2 regions of the Streptomyces sp. NPDC090088 genome follow, and region 1 is predicted to be linked to the other one. Evidence: riboswitches for the same ligand, from Rfam matches in the RefSeq annotation. Region 1 holds a riboswitch; the other holds the start of a gene.
What was found. Region 1 has a riboswitch for glycine ahead of gcvT (glycine cleavage system aminomethyltransferase GcvT). Riboswitches for the same ligand answer to the same signal wherever they lie in the genome.
Positions count from the first base shown of each region.

Region 1 (10,335 bases):
CCGGCGCCGGCGGCAACGCCGCGTGCGCCTCCCGGTCGTAGAACGGGCGTGCCGTCGCCCGCATCCACATCACGACCGGGTCGTACTCGTCGGTCATCGCCACCGTCGACACCGGCAGCCCGTCCGGCACCGCCCCGATCGACTGCTGCATCATCGCGCGCACCGAGTCGACGGCGGGCGGCGAGGTGTCGTACACGTCCAGGCCGATCGCGAGGTACGGCGCCCCGAGCGCCGGCTGCACCCAGGCGCGCCGCAGCGAGCGGACCGCCGGGGTGCGGTGGGCGTTCTGCGACAGGAGCGCGTAGAACTGCGGGACCTCGATGGCCGGTTCCGTCAGCCGCAGCGGCCCCGCGGGCTGGCGGTCCAGGCCGGCCGCGATCCGGCGCAGGTCCAGCCAGGGGATGCCCACGCCGCCGCCCGGGGCGTGCGGGTTGAGCCAGAGGCCGTAGCGGTCGGGGTAGAGCGTGCGGGCCACGTCGACGCCCTCGACCACCTCGTACGAGCGGTTCCAGCCGCTCGCGGAGAGCTCCTGGGCCGAGGTCACGCAGGGGGCGTAGCCGTGGCCGTCGACCTCCATGTTCCCGTACTGGGCGTCCGGGGAGCCGGACTGGCCGTGCCAGAGCAGCATCCAGACCTGGCCGGAGGAGGGCGTGGCGAGGGCGCGGAGGAGTGCCTCGTAGGCGTCGTAGCGCCCGGGGGTCACCTGGCGCAGCATGTGCTCGACGCTGCCGCTGAGGCTCGCGCTCACCTGTCGTACCGCCCCTTCGAAGTTGCCCCGCGTGTAGTGACAAGCTTATGCGCCCAGTAGCTCGGGACCTGTTGTGCGTGGGCGAGTGCGGGCCCGTCGTGGTACTTCGCGCAGTTCCCCGCGCCCCCAAGGGGGCGCTTTCAGTGACCGTATTGATAGAAGGGGCGGACGTTCTCCCGCATCCAGTGGCCTACCGGGTCGTCCGCGACGTCGAGCAGGACGAGGTTCACGGGCCACCGGACCGGCACTCGGCCGAGGGCCCGGCCCAGGGCCTCCAGGGGCAGGGCGCGCAGGTCGCCCTCCCACTGGGAGAGTTCGACGCCGACGAACATGACGGGGTCGGCGGTCTCGACCGCGGCCAGGCACCGGCGGGCCGAGGCGACCACGCCGATCGCCGCGAACTCCGCCGCCGCGGCGGACAGGAAGTCCATCGGGTCGTCCTGCCAGTCCGGCTCGAAGAGGCGGACCCGGCCGCCCGAGGCGGGGCCGTCCAGTTCGGTGCGCCGGGACCGGCACAGCTCGGCGACCGCCTCCGGCGGCAGCGGAAGGCCGACCACTCCCCCGGGGTTCACGGCGACGCCGACCTGCGGCGGCAGGCCGCGCGCGAACTCGACGGCGGGGGCGATGGTGTACGACAGATGCGAGCCGACGACCAGCCGGAACTGCTCCTCGGAGCTGAAGACCGGGACGTACACCTGGCCCTCGATCTCCGTGGTGGGCAGGTCCAGCGCGCCGCTGTGCGGGCCGCCGCCCTCCGGCAACGGGACCCACAGGAAACTGCGGCTCAGTACCTCGATGAGCCGGGCCGCCGCGGCGGGCACGCCGAGGGAGGCCGACAGCACCTCCTCCAGTTCGTTGCCGGGCCAACCGCCGTGCGGGTGGGGGTGTGCCTGTGCCGGGAAGTCCGCGGGAATGTCCGCCGGGAAGTCCATCTCACTACCGCCTGCTGGAAACCACTGCTGAGGCTGGAAAGGCTAGCGGGTGGCGCCGACAAGTCCATCAGTCCGTCCGGCGCGCGAAGGCGATCCGGTGCAGCACGTCCGCCGCGTCCCGGTCGAGCAGCAACGCCGAGCCGACCCCCTCGGGCAGCTTCCCCTTCTCCGCCGCGCGCAGCAGCCGGCCGGCCGCCTGGCGGTGGCGCAGGAAGGCGTACCGGGAGACGCCCCGGCCGCGCTCGCGCTGGCCGTCCAGGGCCAGGCCGGGCGTGACGTCCAGAAGGAGCAGGTGCAGGGTGCCGCCGCGGCGGCGGGCCTCGCGGGCCAGCCAGTCGCGCACCCAGGCCTGGGTGCCGCAGTCGTGCACCACGACGCCCTCACCGGTGCGCAGGGCGCCGCGCAGTCCGGCGTAGTGGGCGAGCCGGACCAGCGGGCGGTAGACGGCGTAGGGCAGGAAGCGGGCCAGGCGGGCGTCCCAGCGGTCGCGGGTGTCCTGGGAGTCGATGCGTATGCCCTGGACGGTGCGGTGCATCAGGGTGGACTTGCCGCTGCCGGGCAGCCCGGTGACCACGACCAGGTCACGGGGGCCGAAGAGCAGGCCGTGCGGGCTGTGGCCGGCGCGGTCGCGCAGGTCGCGGACGACCCGGGCCGGGGTCTCGCCGCATCGCTCGCGGGCCGGGGCCGCCGGCTGGCCGGGCAGGGCGAGCCCTGTCGTCGTCGCGTATGCCGTGGTCCTTGTCACCGTGATCGTCCTCCCCGGGGGTTCAGGAAAGGTTCTCCCCACTTAATGTAAAGAGAAGGTAATGCACGGTCTCTCGCGGTTCCGTTCGCGTCCGGCCACAGCCCCGTTACAAAGCTCTGCCCGGCATGCAATGATGTGGCCGCCAACTGCATACCGGCCGTTTGAATCCGCGCGGGAGAGTCCCCAGCAGTCTTCACTGGGGCGCCGAAGGAGCAAGTCCCTCCCTTGAATCTCTCAGGCCCCGTTACCGCGCGGGCGAGGCACATCTGAAAAGCGGGCCGCCGTGTCGGTGGCCCCACCCAAGGTGCAAGCCGTGATCACGAAGGTGGTCAGGGCGAACCTCTCAGGTTCCGATGACAGATGGGGAGGACAGCCCCGCTGTCATGCCCTGGAACCCCCGGGACCTTTGGGAGACGAACGACCGATGAGCAGTACCGATTCCGCTGGACCGCGCCGTACCGCGCTCGATGCCCTGCACCGCTCGCTGGGCGCGACCATGACCGACTTCGCCGGCTGGGACATGCCCCTGCGCTACGGCTCCGAACGCGACGAGCATGTCGCGGTGCGGACCCGGGCCGGGCTCTTCGACCTCTCCCACATGGGCGAGATCACCGTGACCGGCCCGCAGGCGGCCGGTCTGCTGAACCACGCCCTGGTCGGGAACATCGCCTCGGTCGGCGTGGGCCGGGCCCGCTACACCATGATCTGCCGGGCCGACGGCGGCATCCTGGACGACCTGATCGTCTACCGGCTGGCCGAGAGCGAGTACCTGGTCGTCGCCAACGCCTCCAACGCCCAGGTCGTCCTGGACGCGCTCGTCGAGCGCGCCGCCGGGTTCGACGCCGAAGTACGCGACGACCGCGACGCGTACGCGCTGATCGCCGTCCAGGGCCCGGAGTCCCCCGGGATCCTGAAGGCGCTGACCGACGCCGACCTGGACGGCCTGAAGTACTACGCCGGGCTGCCCGGCACCGTCGCCGGGGTCCCGGCGCTGATCGCCCGCACCGGCTACACCGGCGAGGACGGCTTCGAGCTGTTCGTGAAGCCGGAGCACGCCGTGGCGCTGTGGCAGGCGCTGACCGAGGCCGGCGAGGGCGTCGGCCTGGTGCCCTGCGGGCTGTCCTGCCGGGACACCCTGCGCCTGGAAGCCGGCATGCCGCTGTACGGGCACGAGCTGACCACCGACCTGACCCCCTTCGACGCCGGGCTCGGCCGGGTGGTGAAGTTCGAGAAGGAGGGCGACTTCGTCGGGCGCGAGGCGCTCGCCGCGGCGGCGGCCCGTTCCGAGCAGAACCCGCCGCGCGTCCTCGTCGGTCTCGTCGCCGGGGGCCGCCGGATCCCGCGCGCCGGGTACCAGGTGGTCGCCGGCGGTGAGGTGATCGGCGAGGTCACCTCCGGTGCCCCCTCCCCGACCCTCGGCAAGCCGATCGCCATGGCCTACGTCGACGCGGCGCACGCGGCGCCCGGCACGGCGGGCGTCGGCGTGGACATCCGGGGCAGCCACGAGCCGTACGAGGTCGTGGCCCTGCCCTTCTACAAGCGCCAGAAGTAGCCACCGGGCGTGACCCTGCGCACATCTCCGCTGGTCACGCACGCCTCCAGCAGTCCCCCCTTCACCAGCACTCCCCCGCGTACAGGAGAATTCAGGCCATGAGCAACCCCCAGCAGCTGCGTTACAGCAAGGAGCACGAGTGGCTGTCGGCCGCCGAGGACGGCGTGGCGACGGTCGGCATCACGGAGCACGCGGCCAACGCGCTCGGTGACGTCGTCTTCGTCCAGCTCCCGGCGGTCGGCGACACGGTGACCGCGGGCGAGTCCTGCGGCGAGCTGGAGTCGACCAAGTCGGTCTCCGACCTGTACTCGCCGGTCGACGGCGAGATCACCGCGGTCAACGAGGACGTCGTGGAGGACCCCTCCCTGGTCAACTCGGCCCCCTTCGAGGGCGGCTGGCTGTTCAAGGTGCGCGTCACGGGTGAGCCGGCCGAGCTGCTCTCCGCCGACGAGTACACCGCCTTCACCGCCGGCTGAGGAGTCGTAGAGGTATGTCCGTCCTGAACACGTCCCTGCACGAGCTCGACCCGGAGGTCGCCGCCGCGGTCGACGCCGAGCTGGTGCGCCAGCAGTCCACCCTGGAGATGATCGCCTCGGAGAACTTCGCTCCGGTCGCGGTCATGGAGGCCCAGGGTTCGGTCCTCACCAACAAGTACGCCGAGGGCTACCCGGGCCGCCGCTACTACGGCGGCTGCGAGCACGTCGACGTCACCGAGCAGATCGCCATCGACCGGGTGAAGGAGCTGTTCGGCGCCGAGTACGCCAACGTGCAGCCGCACTCCGGTGCCTCCGCCAACCAGGCGGCCCTGTTCGCGCTGGCCCAGCCCGGCGACACCATCCTGGGCCTGGACCTCGCCCACGGCGGCCACCTGACCCACGGCATGCGGCTGAACTTCTCCGGCAAGCAGTTCGACGTGGTGGCTTACCACGTCGACGACTCCGGACTGGTCGACATGGCCGAGGTGGAGCGGCTCGCCAAGGAGCACCGCCCGAAGGTGATCATCGCGGGCTGGTCGGCGTACCCGCGCCGGCTGGACTTCGCGGAGTTCCGCCGGATCGCCGACGAGGTCGAGGCGTACCTGTGGGTCGACATGGCGCACTTCGCCGGCCTGGTCGCGGCGGGCCTGCACCCGAACCCGGTCCCCTACGCCGACGTCGTCACCTCCACCACCCACAAGACGCTCGGCGGCCCCCGCGGCGGCATCATCCTGGCCCGCCAGGCCTTCGCGAAGAAGCTGAACTCGTCCGTCTTCCCGGGCTTCCAGGGCGGTCCCCTGGAGCACGTGATCGCGGCGAAGGCGGTCTCCTTCAAGGTCGCCGCCTCGGAGGACTTCAAGGAGCGCCAGCGTCGTACGGTGGAGGGTGCGCGCATTCTCGCCGAGCGGCTGACGGCGGCGGACGCCCGCGAGGCCGGGGTGAACGTCCTGTCCGGCGGCACGGACGTGCACCTGATCCTCGTCGACCTGCGCGCGTCCGAGCTGGACGGCCGGCAGGCCGAGGACCGCCTCCACGAGGTCGGCATCACGGTCAACCGCAACGCCGTCCCCGACGACCCGCGGCCGCCGATGGTCACCTCGGGTCTGCGGATCGGCACCCCGGCGCTGGCCACCCGCGGCTTCACGGCCGAGGACTTCGCGGAGGTCGCGGACGTGATCGCCGAGACCCTCAAGCCGTCGTACGACGCGGCGGCCCTGAGGACCCGGGTCGAGGCCCTCACCACGAAGCACCCGCTTTACCCCGGTCTGAACAAGTAGTTCCCTGGTGGGGGCGCCCGACGGCGTGCGCCCCCGCCCTTTTCCAAGGAGTACCCCGTGGCCATCTCGGTCTTCGACCTGTTCTCGATCGGCATCGGCCCGTCGAGCTCGCACACCGTCGGCCCGATGCGCGCGGCCCGGATGTTCGCCCGCCGGCTGCGCAACGAGGGGCTCCTGGAGTCGGTCGCCTCGGTACGGTCCGAGCTCTACGGCTCCCTCGGCGCCACCGGCCACGGCCACGGCACCCCGAAGGCGGTGCTGCTGGGCCTGGAGGGCGCCTCCCCGCGCACGGTCGACGTGGAGACGGCCGACGACCGCATCGAGACGATACGGACCACCGGACGTCTGTCGCTGCTGGGCGAGCACGAGATCCCGTTCTCCTTCGACGACGACCTCAAGCTCCACCGCCGCAAGGCGCTCCCGTACCACGCGAACGGCATGACCCTCTGGGCCTACGACGCCTCCGGGGCCGAACTCCTCTCCAAGACGTACTACTCGGTGGGCGGCGGGTTCGTCGTCGACGAGGACGCGGTCGGCGCGGACCGCATCGTGCTGGACGACACGGTCCTGAAGTACCCCTTCCGTACCGGCGACGAGCTGCTGCGCCTGACGAAGGACACGGGCCTGTCGATCTCCGCGCTGATGCTGGAGAACGAGCGGGCCTGGCGCACCGAGCAGGAGATCCGCGAGGGCCTGCTGGACATCTGGCGGGTGATGCAGGCGTGCGTCTCCCGCGGCATGTCCCGCGAGGGCATCCTGCCGGGCGGACTCCGGGTGAAGCGCCGGGCCGCCGTGACCGCGCGCCAGCTGCGCGCCGAGGGCGACCCGCTGGCCCACGCGATGGAGTGGATCACCCTCTACGCGATGGCCGTCAACGAGGAGAACGCGGCCGGCGGCCGTGTGGTGACCGCCCCCACGAACGGCGCGGCCGGCATCACCCCCGCCGTCCTGCACTACTACGTCAACTTCGTGCCCGGCGCCGACGAGGACGGGGTCGTCCGCTTCCTCCTCGCCGCCGGCGCGATCGGCATGCTCTTCAAGGAGAACGCGTCCATCTCCGGCGCCGAGGTCGGCTGCCAGGGCGAGGTCGGCTCCGCCTGCTCGATGGCGGCGGGCGCCCTCGCCGAGGTCCTCGGCGGCTCCCCGGAGCAGGTCGAGAACGCGGCCGAGATCGGCATGGAGCACAACCTCGGCCTCACCTGCGACCCGGTCGGCGGCCTGGTCCAGATCCCCTGCATCGAACGCAACGGCATGGCCGCGGTCAAGGCCGTCACCGCCGCCCGCATGGCCATGCGCGGCGACGGCTCCCACAAGGTCTCCCTCGACAAGGTCATCAAGACCATGAAGGACACCGGCGCCGACATGAGCGTCAAGTACAAGGAGACGGCCCGGGGCGGGCTGGCGGTGAACATCATCGAGTGCTGAGGGCTCACTGCTTGACGGGGGTGACGCCCTTCATGCCGAAGCGGGCGGAGCACTGCTCGTCGGACCGGTCGCTCGCGTTCCAGACGCAGATCCACATGGTGTGGCCGACGTCGGGGACGAAGCTCGTCTTCGCGGCGCCCCAGGAGGCCTGGAACGTGTACGCGACGCCGTCGTTGCGGTAGAGCTCGGCGCCGCAGGACTGGTTCAGGGAGGTGTTGAGCACGCCCGCCAGCTCGCCGGAGCCGTTGTCGTCCAGCCAGGCGGAGCAGGCGGCGTCGTTGCCGACCCAGGAGGTGTCCGCCTCGGAGCCCTTGACCTGTGCCGGGTCGTCGCTGCCGTTGACGCCGCTGATCGACGACGAGGTGACGTGTACGGCGGCCGTCGAGGACGCGGCGGTCGTGGCGGGGGCGGAGGGCGAGCGCGCGCCGGACCCGTTCGGTGGGACGTCCGTCTCCGTGCCGGATGTTCCGGATGTTCCGGATGTTCCGGATGTGTCGGACGTACCGCCCGGGGCGGTCGGCGTCGGGCGTGCGGACCCGGCGGTGGGCGAGGCCGAACGGCTCGGGCTCGCGGAGGACGTCCGCTCCGTCCCGGCCACGGGCTCGACGGCGTCCGACGCGCTGCCGCCGGACGACGACCGCACCGCGCCGTTCCGCGAGTGGAGGGACGGGGTGAACACGAACGCCGCGACGGCGCCGAGGACGATCACCGCGGCGGCCGCGACCAGGAGCAGGCGTTTGCGCGGGTGGCGGGGTGACGCGGTGGACGGGGACCCGGTCCCGGGCGTCGGATCGGCATCCTGGTCCGGCGGCGGAACGGTCTCCAGCTTGCCGACGGGCGTCGCGGCGAAGGCTCGTCGCGAGGCGATGCGCGCCATGACCTCCGGCGGCCAGGAGGGAGCGGGAGCGGGCAGGTGCGCGTGGGCCGCCTCCCTCACCGCGGCGGCGGTGGGGCGGGCTTCGGGACCGGTCGCGAGACAGGACGCGACGAGGGCGGCGAGGTCGGCGTCCACGGCACGCAGCGGCTCGGCGTCGGGGACGACGCCGGGCGTACGGCCCGAGGCCGCGAAGAGCAGCAGCGCCCCGAGCGCGTAGACGTCCGCGGGCGCGGCCACGTCCTCGTCCCCGGCCTGCTGTTCCGGGGCCGAGAACCCCTGCGTTCCGTAGCCGCCGCCGCTCCTGGTGAGCCGGGCCTGGTCCGCGGCCCGCGCGATGCCGAAGTCGATCAGTTTCACGCCGTCACGCACCAGCATGACGTTGCCGGGCTTGACATCGCGGTGCGCGATCTCGTGCGCGTGCACGGCCGACAGCTGCGCGGCCGTCTCGGCCAGCAGCAGCCAGAGCGCCCCGGCGGGCAGCGGGCCGCGCAGCCGGACCGCCTCGTCCACGGTGAGCCCGGGTACGTACTCGGTGGCGAACCAGGGGCGTTCCGCGGTGCCGTCGCTGGCCAGCACCCGTGGCCCGACCCCGGCCGGGACCCGGTAGAGGATGCCGACCTCGCGTTCGAAGCGCTCGCTGGTGACCAGCCGCGGCCGGACCCGTTTGACGGCGGCGTAGCCCTTGCCGGACGCCCCGAGATAGACCTCGCCCATGCCGCCGACGCCGAGCAGGCCGATGATGTTGAAGCTGCCGATCTCCTGCGGATCGTCCGGGCCGAGCGGTTCGGCGACCGTGCCATCCATCATCAGCAGTTTCCCCGACCGCTCGCGTTCACGGCGGGCAGGCTATCGAGCAAGTCAGGGCCGTGCAAGACGAGTTGACAGCGCCATCGCCCTCGCCCCCCCGCCCGGCATACACGTCCGCGGGAGGACCGGTCCCCGCGGTGCGTTCCTACACTGACGCGAGCCGAGCCGGAGGTATGTGACATGGCGTACGGAAACTTCCCACCCCAGATACTGCCGCCGGGCAGCCCCTCCGACAGGGTGCCCTCGGCGCCGCCGGGAACGATCTTCGTCCTGGGTACGGAGGGCGGGTACGCCGTACCGCCGCGCCGGTACACCCTGCTGTTCGGGCGCGACCGCGAGGACGTGCACGTGCCGGTGGGCGTCGACGACCCGACCGTCAGCCGTCGCCACGGCGTGTTCACCTGCACGGGGACGGACGGCGACTGGTGGCTGGTCAACACCGGCAATCTGCCGATCGAGCTGCCCGACGGGGTGCTGATGCTCACCGGCCACAAGCGGCTCATGGAGTCCGGGTACACCCCGCTGGTGATCAACTCGTCCAGGCAGCGCTCCCATCTGGTGGAGGTCCGTGTCGTCGACGAGGACGACCGGCATCCTCGCTCCACGAGCGGTGCGGAGACCGTGGACCCCGAGACGGTCTACGAACTCTCCCCGCAGGAACGGCTGGTGCTCACCGCGCTCGCCCGGCGCTACCTGGAGGGCCACGACGCCTTCCCGCTCCCGCTGGCCTGGGAGGACACCGCCCGTCTGGTCAACGCCTCCCCGTACGCGACCAAGTCCTGGACCTACAAGTCGGTCGCGAACACGGTCGAGGACGTCCGCGAACGGCTGCACCGCCGGGGGGTGCGCGGACTGCTGCGCGACGAGGTCGGCGAGCCGGTCGGCTCCACGCTCAGTGTCAACCTGATCAGGGAACTGCTGAAGACGGCGACGCTGACCGCCCAGGACCTGGAGTTGCTGGTCGTCAGGGACTGAGCGGAACGCACGGTAAGTGCCCCGGCCGGTCCTCGGCCGGGGCACGCGGCGTTTCTCAGCCTGCTGCCTCGCCCCCGGTTCCGGCGTTGTACGTGACGTGCATGGTGCCGTGCTCGACCGCGAAGACGGCTGCCTGGTCCTCGGCCGAGTTCTGCTGCTGCTCCTGTTCGGGGTGGTGCGTCGTGGTCGTCACCTGGTTGTTGTCGCCGACGATGAAGGTGCCGGAGACATCCCCCGTGTGGATGTCCCCGTGTGCGGATTCCGCGGGCATGGTGGGCCTTTCCTGGTCGGTGTCGGGGAGGGTCAGGCGCCGCAGTCGTTCTGCAGGCTGTCCGCGGCCGAGTTCATCGCCGAGGCCTGGCTCGACGTGTCGACCACGGAACCTCCCGGATCGCTCTGGTACGACGTGTAGAAGCCCTCGATCTGCTGAGTGGCGGTCAGCATGTCGTAGAGGTCGGACTGCACGGAGCTGTCCTGGGCCTGCGAGACGGCCTCCTGCAAGGTGGACTCCATGGCGTTCA
Region 1 is NZ_JBIVDZ010000002.1:1,253,075-1,263,409, reverse strand. It holds gene ACIPSJ_RS14475 (enhanced serine sensitivity protein SseB C-terminal domain-containing protein) at 1-715, opposite strand, end outside; gene ACIPSJ_RS14470 (enhanced serine sensitivity protein SseB) at 889-1,680, opposite strand; gene ACIPSJ_RS14465 (AAA family ATPase) at 1,748-2,431, opposite strand; glycine riboswitch at 2,588-2,685, shown strand; gene gcvT (glycine cleavage system aminomethyltransferase GcvT) at 2,850-3,977, shown strand; gene gcvH (glycine cleavage system protein GcvH) at 4,076-4,453, shown strand; gene glyA (serine hydroxymethyltransferase) at 4,468-5,730, shown strand; gene ACIPSJ_RS14445 (L-serine ammonia-lyase) at 5,788-7,155, shown strand; gene ACIPSJ_RS14440 (serine/threonine-protein kinase) at 7,160-8,839, opposite strand; gene ACIPSJ_RS14435 (FHA domain-containing protein) at 9,020-9,814, shown strand; gene ACIPSJ_RS14430 (hypothetical protein) at 9,870-10,085, opposite strand; gene ACIPSJ_RS14425 (hypothetical protein) at 10,118-10,335, opposite strand, start outside.

Region 2 (10,335 bases), on a different contig from region 1:
CACGGCGCGACGAAGGCCGAGTCCCGCGCGCAGGCGGCCACCTGGCTGGACCGCATGGGCCTCACCGAGCACGCCGGCGTCAAACCCCGCCGCCTCTCCGGCGGCCAGGCCCAGCGCGTCGCCCTGGCCCGCGCCCTGGCCACCCGCCCCCGGCTCCTCCTCCTGGACGAGCCCCTCGCGGCCCTCGACGCCCGCACCCGCCTGGACGTACGGTCCCAACTCCGCCGCCATCTGGCCGAGTTCGAGGCCGTGGCCGTCCTGGTCACGCACGACCCGCTGGACGCCATGGTGCTGGCCGACCGGCTGATCGTCATTGAGGAGGGCCGGGTCGTCCAGGAAGGCACCCCCGCCGACATCGCCCGCCACCCGCGCACCGACTACATCGCCCACCTGGTCGGCCTGAACCTCTACCGGGGCCGGGCCGAGGGCCACACGGTCAAGCTGGAAACGGGCCCCGCGATCACCACCACCGAAGACCTCTCCGGTGAGGTCTTCGTCGCGTTCCCGCCGAGCGCCGTCACCCTCTTCCGGGACCGCCCGACCGGCGCCAGCGCCCGCAACCTCTGGCGCTGCGAGGTCGCGGGGCTGGAGACCCACGGCGACCAGATCCGCGCCGACCTGACCGGCGAGCTTCCGCTCGCCGCCGACCTCACCACGGTCGCCGCAGCCGACCTGGACCTGCATCCGGGCGCCCCGGTCTGGGCGACGGTGAAGGCGACCCAGACGCACGCGTACCCGGCGTAGACACACGGGAGGCCCCGCCGAAGCGGGGCCTCTGCCGTACGTGGCGCGTCAGTCCTCGTACGCGTCCAGCGGCGGGCAGGAGCAGACCAGGTTCCGGTCACCGAAGGCCTGGTCGATCCGGCGCACCGGCGGCCAGTACTTGTCGGCGACGGACACCCCGCCCGGGAAGACGGCCTCCTCACGGGTGTACTCGTGCTTCCACTCCCCGCCCAGCGCGGCCGCGGTGTGCGGCGCGCCCCGCAGCGGGTTGTCGTCGGCGGCCCACTGCCCCGCCCCGACCTTGTCGATCTCCGCGCGGATCGCGATCATCGCCTCGCAGAACCGGTCCAGCTCGCCGAGGTCCTCGGACTCGGTCGGCTCGATCATCAGCGTGCCGGCCACCGGGAAGGACATCGTCGGCGCGTGGAAGCCGTAGTCGATGAGGCGCTTGGCGACGTCGTCGACGCTCACCCCGGTCGCCTTGGTCAGCGGCCGCAGATCGATGATGCACTCGTGCGCGACCAGCCCGCCGGGCCCGGTGTAGAGCACGGGGAAGTGCGGCTCCAGCCGCTTGGCGACGTAGTTGGCGCTGAGCACGGCCACCTGCGTGGCCCGCTTCAGTCCCTCACCGCCCATGAGCCGGACGTAGGCCCAGGAGATCGGCAGGATCCCGGCGGAGCCCCACGGCGCGGCCGAGATGGGCCCGACGCCCGTCTCCGGCCCGGCGGCGGGCTGCAGCGGGTGGTTCGGCAGGTACGGCGCCAGGTGCGCGCGCACCGCGACCGGACCGACGCCCGGACCGCCGCCGCCGTGCGGGATGCAGAAGGTCTTGTGCAGGTTGAGGTGCGAGACGTCCCCGCCGAAGTACCCCGGCTTGGCCAGTCCGACCAGCGCGTTGAGGTTGGCGCCGTCGACGTACACCTGGCCGCCGGCCTCGTGCACCTGGCCGCAGATGTCCGCGACATGCTCCTCGAACACCCCGTGGGTGGACGGGTAGGTGATCATCAGCACCGCCAGCTCGTCCCGGTGCTGCTCGATCTTCGCCCGCAGGTCCTCGACGTCGATCTCGCCGTCCTCGGCGGTCTTCACGACGACGACCTTCATGCCCGCCATCACCGCACTGGCGGCGTTGGTGCCATGGGCGGACGACGGAATCAGACACACGGTCCGCTGCGCGTCGCCGTTGGCGCGGTGGTACGCGCGTACGGCGAGCAGTCCGGCCAGCTCGCCCTGCGACCCGGCGTTGGGCTGCAGGGACACCCTGTCGTACCCGGTGACCTCGGCGAGCCGCTCCTCCAGCTCACGGATGAGCGTCAGATAGCCCTCGGCCTGCTCGGCGGGCGCGAAGGGGTGCAGCTGACCGAACTCGGGCCAGGTGACCGGCTCCATCTCGGTGGTCGCGTTGAGCTTCATGGTGCAGGAGCCGAGCGGGATCATGCCCCGGTCCAGGGCGTAGTCCCGGTCGGCGAGCCGGCGCAGGTAGCGCAGCATCGCGGTCTCGGAGCGGTGCTGCTGGAAGACGGGGTGGGTGAGGTAGCCGTCGGTGCGCAGCAGCGCCTCCGGCAGCGTGTCCTCGGCGGCCGCGTCCAGCGCCTCGACGTCGCCGGCGACCCCGAACGCCGTCCACACGGCACCCAGCTGGGCGCGGGTGGTGGTCTCGTCGCAGGCCATGGAGACCTGGTCGGCGTCGACGAGCCGCAGGTTGACGCCGCCCGCGCGGGCGGCGGCGACGATCTCGGCGGCCTTGCCGGGCACGCGCGCGGTGAGGGTGTCGAAGTAGGCGCCGTGCACGATCTCGACCCCGCCGGCCTTCAGCCCGGCAGCGAGGATGGTGGCGTACCGGTGGGTCCGCCGCGCGATCGCCCGCAGCCCCTCGGGTCCGTGGTAGACGGCGTACATACCGGCCATCACGGCGAGCAGCACCTGTGCGGTGCAGATGTTGCTGGTGGCCTTCTCCCGGCGGATGTGCTGCTCACGGGTCTGGAGCGCCAGCCGGTACGCCTTGTTCCCGTCCGCGTCCACGGACACGCCCACGAGCCGCCCGGGCAGGCTGCGGGCGAACTTCTCGCGGACCGCCATGTACCCGGCGTGCGGCCCGCCGAAGCCCATCGGCACACCGAACCGCTGGGTCGTGCCGACGGCGATGTCGGCGCCCAGCTCGCCCGGCGAGGTGAGCAGGGTCAGCGCGAGCAGGTCGGCGGCGACGGTGACCAGGGCGCCCAGCCCGTGCGCCTGCTCGACGAGCGCCTTGATGTCGCGTACGGCCCCGGAGGCGCCCGGGTACTGGACGAGCACGCCGTTGATCTCCCGCGCGGCGAGGTCCGCCGGAACGCCGTCGGTGAGGTCGGCGACCACGACCTCCACGCCCGTCGGCTCCGCACGCGTCTGGATCACGGCGATGGTCTGCGGGAGGACGTCCGCGTCGATGACGAAGACGCCCTTCTTGTTCTTGCCCATGCGCAGCGACAGGGCCATGGCCTCGGCGGCTGCGGTGCCCTCGTCGAGCAGCGAGGCACCGGAGGTGGGCAGCCCGGTGAGGTCGGCGACCACGGTCTGGAAGTTCAGCAGCGCTTCCAGGCGGCCCTGCGAGATCTCCGGCTGGTACGGCGTGTAGGCCGTGTACCAGGCGGGGTTCTCCATCACGTTGCGCAGGATGACGGGCGGCGTGAAGGTGCCGTAGTACCCCAGTCCGATCATGGAGCCGAGCACCTGGTTGCGATCGGCCAGCGAGCGCAGCTCGGCCAGTACCTCGGCCTCGGTGCGAGCGCCCGGCAGCTCCAGACGGTCGGCGTTCTTGATCACGTCCGGCACGGCGGCGGCCGTCAGCTCGTCCAGCGAGCCGTACCCGACCTGCGCGAGCATCTTGGCCCGCGCCTCCTGGTCGGGCCCGATGTGACGCTGCTCGAACGGAATCCCCTGTTCGAGTTCGGAGAGCGAAGGGCGGTGGACGGTCATTGCGGAGGCCTCCTGGTCTGAAGCGACCTTCGAGGGGTACCCCGGCGCGGGTACCCCGACGGCCTCCCCCTCTGTCATCTCAACCTGAGAGCTTCACCGGGTGTCCTGCGGACTCCCGGCTTTCACCGTCGGTGAGAGCGAACGTGTCGACATCCGCCCTGCTTTCCAGAGTGACCTCGTCCGTGCGGTACGTGAGCCTGAGAGATTCCGGGGAGGAGTTGCTCCTTCGGCGCCTCCGGAATGTCCGGAGGACTCTCCCGCACGGGGTCAGCAGCCGCTTGCCAGCCTACCAGCGAGGGCAACACCAGGGTCTTCGAGTGGCCGCCTCCTTGAATGTGCTCTTTTGTAGTGCTTACGGATGAGTTGCGACCAAGTGGAGGGCCCGTGGAGACCGACATCGATCCGCGCAACCTGATCGGCCGCAAGGCGTTCGACCGCAACGGCACGAAGATCGGCACGATCGACGAGGTGTACCTCGACGACGCGACGGGCGTGCCGGAGTGGGCGGCCATACGCACCGGCCTGTTCTCCCGGGACGCCTTCGTGCCCCTGGAGCCCAGCGAACTGGTCGAAGGCACCCTCCAGGTCCCCTTCGACCGCGCCCTGATCAAAGACGCCCCCGACTTCGGCGTCGGCCGCCACCTCTCCCCCGAACAGGAACTCCAGCTCTACCACCACTACGGCCTCGACACGACCACCCCACCCCCACCCCACCCCGACCACCACTTCGGCAAACTGGCAGGCACCGAGGACGCCGACGCATAACCCCAAAGCCGGCCCCCAGCCGCCGCCCTTACCCAGCTGCCCCCCAGCCGCCGGCCCACTCCGCTGCCCGCTAGGCCACTCAGCCGCCGCGGGCCACCCAGCTGCGCGCATGCGTGCAGCGCTGCCGCCGGCTTCCCCGCTGCGGGCATGCGTGCCGCTAGGGGCGGCACGGGTGGGCGCAGCGGCACCCCGCGAGCGCGGGCGAGCGAAACCCCGGCCCCAGCCCCACCCCGGTCACGCCCCAACCCCCTCCACGGGAACCCCCTCCCCTCCCGCCACCAACGGCAACGGCTCCGCAGGCTCCAGCGCGGGATCGTCGACCCGAAACGTCCGCACCCTCCCCGGCCCCACCGACGCCGGCGTCTCGAACCGCACCGTCACCCGCCCCAGCCCGCTCCCCTGCACCCACCCGTGCCCGTACTCGGCATGCCGCACATCGTGCCCCGCGGGCCACCGCCGCTCGGCCGCCGCCTCCTGCTCGGCGACCGGCTCCGCGACGTCCTCCTCCAGCACCGGCTCCCCCGCCTCCCCGGCCGCCGCCTGCGCGAACAGGTCCTCCTGCGTGTAGTCGGCCAGCCCCGACACCCCCACCCCCAGCAACCGCACACCCCCCGTCGTGTCCACCGAGTCCAGCAGCCGGGCGGCCGCCTCCCGCACCACCGCCGGATCGTCGGTGGGCCCCCGGAGCGTCTCGGACCGGGTCAGCGTCGAGAAGTCGTACCGCCGCACCTTCAGCACGATCGTCCGCCCGGACAGCCCGGCCCCCCGCAGCCGCCGCACGCACCGGTCGGCCAGCCGCTGCACCTCAAGACCCACCCGCACCCGGTCATGGATGTCCACGTCGTACGTGTCCTCGACCGACACCGACTTGGTCTCCCGCTCGGCCACCACCGGCCGCTCGTCGTGCGCGAGCGCCATCGCGTACAGCGCGTGCCCGTGGGCCCTGCCCAGCAGCCGTACCAGCTCGTCCTCCCCCGCCTCGGCGATCTCCTCGACCGTGGTGATCCCGGCCCGCCGCAGATGGTCCCCCGTCGCCGGCCCCACCCCCGGCAGGGTCCTTACCGGCATCGGCCCCAGCATGGCCCGCTCGGTGCCGGGCTCGATCAGCACCAGACCGTCCGGCTTGGCCTGCTCGGAGGCGATCTTCGCGAGCATCTTGGACGCGGCGAGCCCGACGGACCCGGAGAGCCCCGTGACGGCGCGTATGTCCGCGCGCAGCCTCTCCCCCGCCAGGCGTGCCGACGCCGCGTCCGAGGCCGCCTCACCGGCCTCCAGGTCCACGAACGCCTCGTCCAGGCTCAAGGGCTCCACCAGCGGCGACAGCTCGCGCAGCAGTCCCATCACCTGCTCGCTGATCGACCGGTAGAGGGCGAAGCGCGGCACCAGATACGCGGCGTTCGGCGTCAGCCGCCGCGCCTGGGCCATGGGCATCGCGGAGTGCACCCCGAAGACCCGGGCCTCGTACGACGCGGTGGCCACCACGCCACGTGGTCCGAGCCCGCCCACGACCACGGCCTTCCCGCGCAGGCTCGGCTTGGACGCCTGCTCCACCGAGGCGAAGAAGGCATCCATGTCGAGATGCAGGATCGTGGGCGCGTTTCTCACATCTCCGATGCTGCACCACGCCACTGACAATGCCCCGGCACGGACCCGTGCCGGGGCATCACAAGGGACTCAGAGGGCTCGGAGGGCTCAAGGGCCTTCGGGCCAGGCTTTCAGACCGCCCGGTTGCGCCGCCGGGCCAGCTCGTCCGCGGGGTTGTGCCCGACGAGCGTCTCGCCGGTGTCGACGCGCTCGCCGTGCAGCTGGGAGAGAGCGCTCTCCACGTCCCGCCACACCACGCCGACCGCGATCCCGAAGATGCCCTGACCGCCCTGGAGCAGGGCGTGCACCTCGTCCGGGGAGGTGCACTCGTAGACCGTGGCGCCGTCGCTCATGAGGGTCATGCGCTCCAGGTCGCGGAAACCGCGTTCCCGAAGGTGCTGGACCGCGGTGCGGATGTTCTGGAGCGACACCCCGGTGTCCAGGAAGCGCTTGACGATCTTCAGGACGACGACGTCCCGGAAGCTGTACAGACGCTGCGTGCCCGACCCGTAGGCGGGCCGCACACTGGGCTCGACCAGGCCGGTGCGGGCCCAGTAGTCGAGTTGCCGGTAGGTGATGCCGGCCGCCGCACAGGCCGTGGGCCCGCGGTAGCCGATCTCCTCGGTCGACATGGACGCCGCCCCTCCGCCGCTCGGCACTGCCGTCGGCCGCTGCGGAGCGTGACCGGCGGTGTTGCTCTGAAGCGGGTACGGACCGCTCTCCCCGAGACCGTGTCCCGGGGCACCCCCAGCCGTACCGTCGCCGCTGCTTCTCACGCCGACCTCCGTCCTTGACCTGCCTTCTCGACGGTAGGCAGTCACCAGGGGTGCGTCAACGATCGCCACACTCGGCACGCCGAGTGATAATCACCCTAGGAGTGGTTTCCCGTGCCCCACCGCGGGGAAAGGCTAGCCGAATGCTCTGGCGGGAAGCCGTAGGACGCTCTCAACGGCCGCTGGCAATTGCCCATGAATCGCGGCCGTGACCAGTCACGAACCGGCCCGTCACCGACCTTCCGGTAGGTAACGGGCCGCTCCCGGTGCCTCACTGGCTGCTGGTGCCGAAGTCCTCGGGCGAGATCTGGTCGAGGAACTCGCGGAACTTCTCCACCTCGTCCTCCTGCTCGTCCGGGATCGCGATGCCCGCGTCGTCCAGCACCGTGTCACTGCCGTAGATCGGCGTTCCGGTGCGCAGCGCCAGCGCTATCGCGTCGGACGGGCGGGCGCTCACCTCGACGCCGCTGGCGAACACCAGCTCCGCGTAGAAGACGCCCTCACGCAGGTCCGTGATGCGCACTTCGGTGAGCTCCTGGCCGACGGCCTCCAGCACGTCCTTGAACAGGTCGTGGGTCAGCGGTCGCGCGGGGGCCATGCCCTGCTGGGCGAAGGCGATCGCCGTCGCCTCCCCCGGCCCGATCCAGATGGGGAGGTAGCGGTCGCCTCCCACTTCGCGCAGGAGCACGATCGGTTGGTTGGAGGGCATTTCCACCCGGACACCTACGACATCGAGCTCGTTCACACAGCAACCCTAGGCCGTGCCCGGGACGTTTGGGTAGTCGGGCCCGGAACGCGCGCCCGATCCGGCCTCCGCCCGGGTCCTGTCGTGGTACTCACGGCAGCCGCACCCCGAGTGCGGTCTGCACCAGTGCGGCGTGCAGCTTCACCGTGAGCACCGCCAGCTCCTTCGTACGGGCCTCGGCATGGGCCCTGGTCTGCGGGTTGCGGTGGCGTTTGAGCGGGGCCACCACCTGGTCCACCAGTCCGGCCTCGCGGTCGGCGGCGGCCTTCATCACCCGCAGATGGCGCGGTTCGATCCCGAACCGGCCCAGTTCGGCGACGAGCACGGCCACGGTGACCGTCTCGGCGTCGTACACGCCGTCCTCCAGGGGAGCGATCAGCCCGTACGACTCCCACTCCACCAGACAGCTCTCGTCGATCTCGGCGGCCGCGAGCAGCTCGTCCCGCCCGATCCGCGCCACCGCCGGCACCTCGGGAACCATCGGCACGGCCTCGCCGTCCCGCTGCCGCCCCACGACGGGCAGCTGGACGGCCTCACCGCGCTCCATGGCGTCCAGATGCTCCCGGATGACCTTGAGCGGCAGATAGTGGTCCCGCTGCATCCGCAGGACGTGTCCGAGGCGTTCCACGTCCTTGGCGCTGAACTTCCGGTACCCGGAAGGGGTCCGGCGCGGCTCGATCAGCCCCTCCGACTCCAGGAAGCGGATCTTGGAGATGGTGACTTCGGGGAACTCGTCGCGCAGCACGTTCAGCACCGTGCCGATACTCATCAGCCCGGTTTCCGTGGCGGCGGTGCCGTGACCGGTACCGCCGCTCGGTGTGTGCAGCATGGACCTTCTTCCCTGGGATCCCCCGGACGAGGTCCGGAGGGTCAGATGCCCTGCCGGCTCGCGTAGAAGACCAGCCGGTACTTACCGATCTGGACCTCGTCGCCGTTCGACAGAGCGACCTGGTCGATGCGCTCCCGGTTGACGTACGTGCCGTTGAGGCTGCCCACGTCGGCCACCGTGAACGAGCCGTCCGGCTGGCGGCGGAACTCCACGTGGCGACGGGAGACCGTCACGTCGTCCAGGAAGATGTCGCTCTGCGGGTGGCGGCCGGCCGTGGTCAGGTCGCTGTCCAGCAGGAAGCGGCTGCCCGAGTTGGGACCGCGGCGCACGACCAGCAGCGCGGAGCCGAGCGGCAGCGCGTCGACCGCGGCCTGCGCCTCGGGCGAGAGCGACGGCATCTGGGTCTGCCCGGTGACCTCGGCGTCGTAGGCCTCAAGGCCGGAGATCGAGATCGTGGACGTCGTCTCCGACGCCCGCTCGGGGACGGCGCCCGCGCGCAGCGGGGCACCGCAGTTGGAACAGAAGCGGGCGTTCTCCGCGTTGCGGTTACCGCACCTCGTACAAACCAGGGCCGACATGGACGGATCCTCCTGCCGCGGCTGCCCCGCCGGGGCGTTGGACGCGTACGGGTCGGAGGCAAACCCTCCACCCGCACCTGAGGTTGACGGTTGCCCGAAACCTATGCCGCCGGACTGGGACGGGTCAACTGACGGCGCGCCCTGACCTCCCGAAATGTCACCCCCCGGACCAGCCACCTGGTCCCGGAACAGCGGGCGCTGGCCCTCCGCGTCGGGCTGTGCCCGATGGCGAGCGGTCGCGTTGCCGCTGTCCTCTCGCGCACTCTTGCCGAACAACTTCGCAAACAACTTCACGGGCGATTCCCCTTGACCGAAACAGACCCGCCCGTGGGGCAGGACGAACCCTGACTGAATAAACCGGCCGACCCGGACAACCACACAACGTCCGTATCCACCAGACAGTTTCCACCACGCACCGGCTCCCCGGTGCGCCGACCCCCCGCATCCTCATGCCCCCACCGGATGTCCCCCATGCACCGCCGGTTCACTGTGAGGACGACCGAGCGTAGTCAGGCTGCTTCGCCGGTCGCAAGGCATCCACGACGATCTTGGCCGACCGCTCGACGGTCACAGTCGCCTGTTCCTTCTCAAGGGTCTGCACCACGCCTCCGGGGATGTTGAGAGCCGGTTCGAGATCCTGCGGCTTGCCGATCACCTTGAAAACGAACGGTTGGGTGATCTTGTTCCCGTCGACGCTCACGCTCTTCCCGGAGTCGGTGAGGTAGGTGCCGGCGATCACCCGCACCCCGTTGACCTGGATCGCCTCCGCGCCGGCCGCGCGCAGCTCCTGGATCGCGTCGAGCAGCATGTCCGCCTGCACCGTGCCCTTCGGGTCGTCGACCGTCATCGTGATGCCAGGACCCTGCGCCGCGACGGTGCCCGCCAGAATGCCGAGTTGTCTCTCCTTCTCGGCCGTCTGCTTCCGTGCCTCCGCCGCCTGGTCGGAGCTGCTCTGCAACTCCTGGCGCTGCTTCTCGAGTCCTGTCTTCTCGTCCTCAAGACGTTGAGTACGCGAATCCAGTTCATCGAGAATGCGGACAAGATCTTCCTGACGGGCCCCGCGCAGCGCGCTGTCGCTGTCACTGTTCGACGCCACCTGCACGGCGAGCCCGAATCCGAGCCCGAACAGCAGCACGGCGACGATCAGTTGCGCGCGGCTGACCCGCGGCGGCCACAGCCCCTGGACCAGCCGGCGCCGGCCGGTGAGCCCGGCGTCCGGCCGCGCCTCGGCGGTGCCGTCGGACTCCGGCACCGTAGGGGCCACCTCGGCGGGAAGTTCTCTGCGCAGCCCGTTCTCCGGCCGCTTCTCGTGCTCGCTCATGCCACTCACGCCCGGAAGACGTGCCGCCGGATCGCCGCGGCGTTGGAGAAGATACGGATACC
Region 2 is NZ_JBIVDZ010000011.1:511,499-521,833, forward strand. It holds gene ACIPSJ_RS44600 (ABC transporter ATP-binding protein) at 1-744, shown strand, start outside; gene gcvP (aminomethyl-transferring glycine dehydrogenase) at 793-3,678, opposite strand; glycine riboswitch at 3,854-3,948, opposite strand; gene ACIPSJ_RS44610 (PRC-barrel domain-containing protein) at 4,063-4,443, shown strand; gene ACIPSJ_RS44615 (DNA polymerase IV) at 4,678-6,048, opposite strand; gene ACIPSJ_RS44620 (MerR family transcriptional regulator) at 6,159-6,803, opposite strand; gene ACIPSJ_RS44625 (bifunctional nuclease family protein) at 7,072-7,545, opposite strand; gene ACIPSJ_RS44630 (MerR family transcriptional regulator) at 7,637-8,374, opposite strand; gene ACIPSJ_RS44635 (FHA domain-containing protein) at 8,416-9,246, opposite strand; gene ACIPSJ_RS44640 (DUF881 domain-containing protein) at 9,437-10,273, opposite strand; gene ACIPSJ_RS44645 (small basic family protein) at 10,279-10,335, opposite strand, start outside.
Region 2: it holds a riboswitch for glycine, as region 1 does, so the genes downstream of both, gcvP (aminomethyl-transferring glycine dehydrogenase) here and gcvT (glycine cleavage system aminomethyltransferase GcvT) in region 1, are expected to answer to the same signal.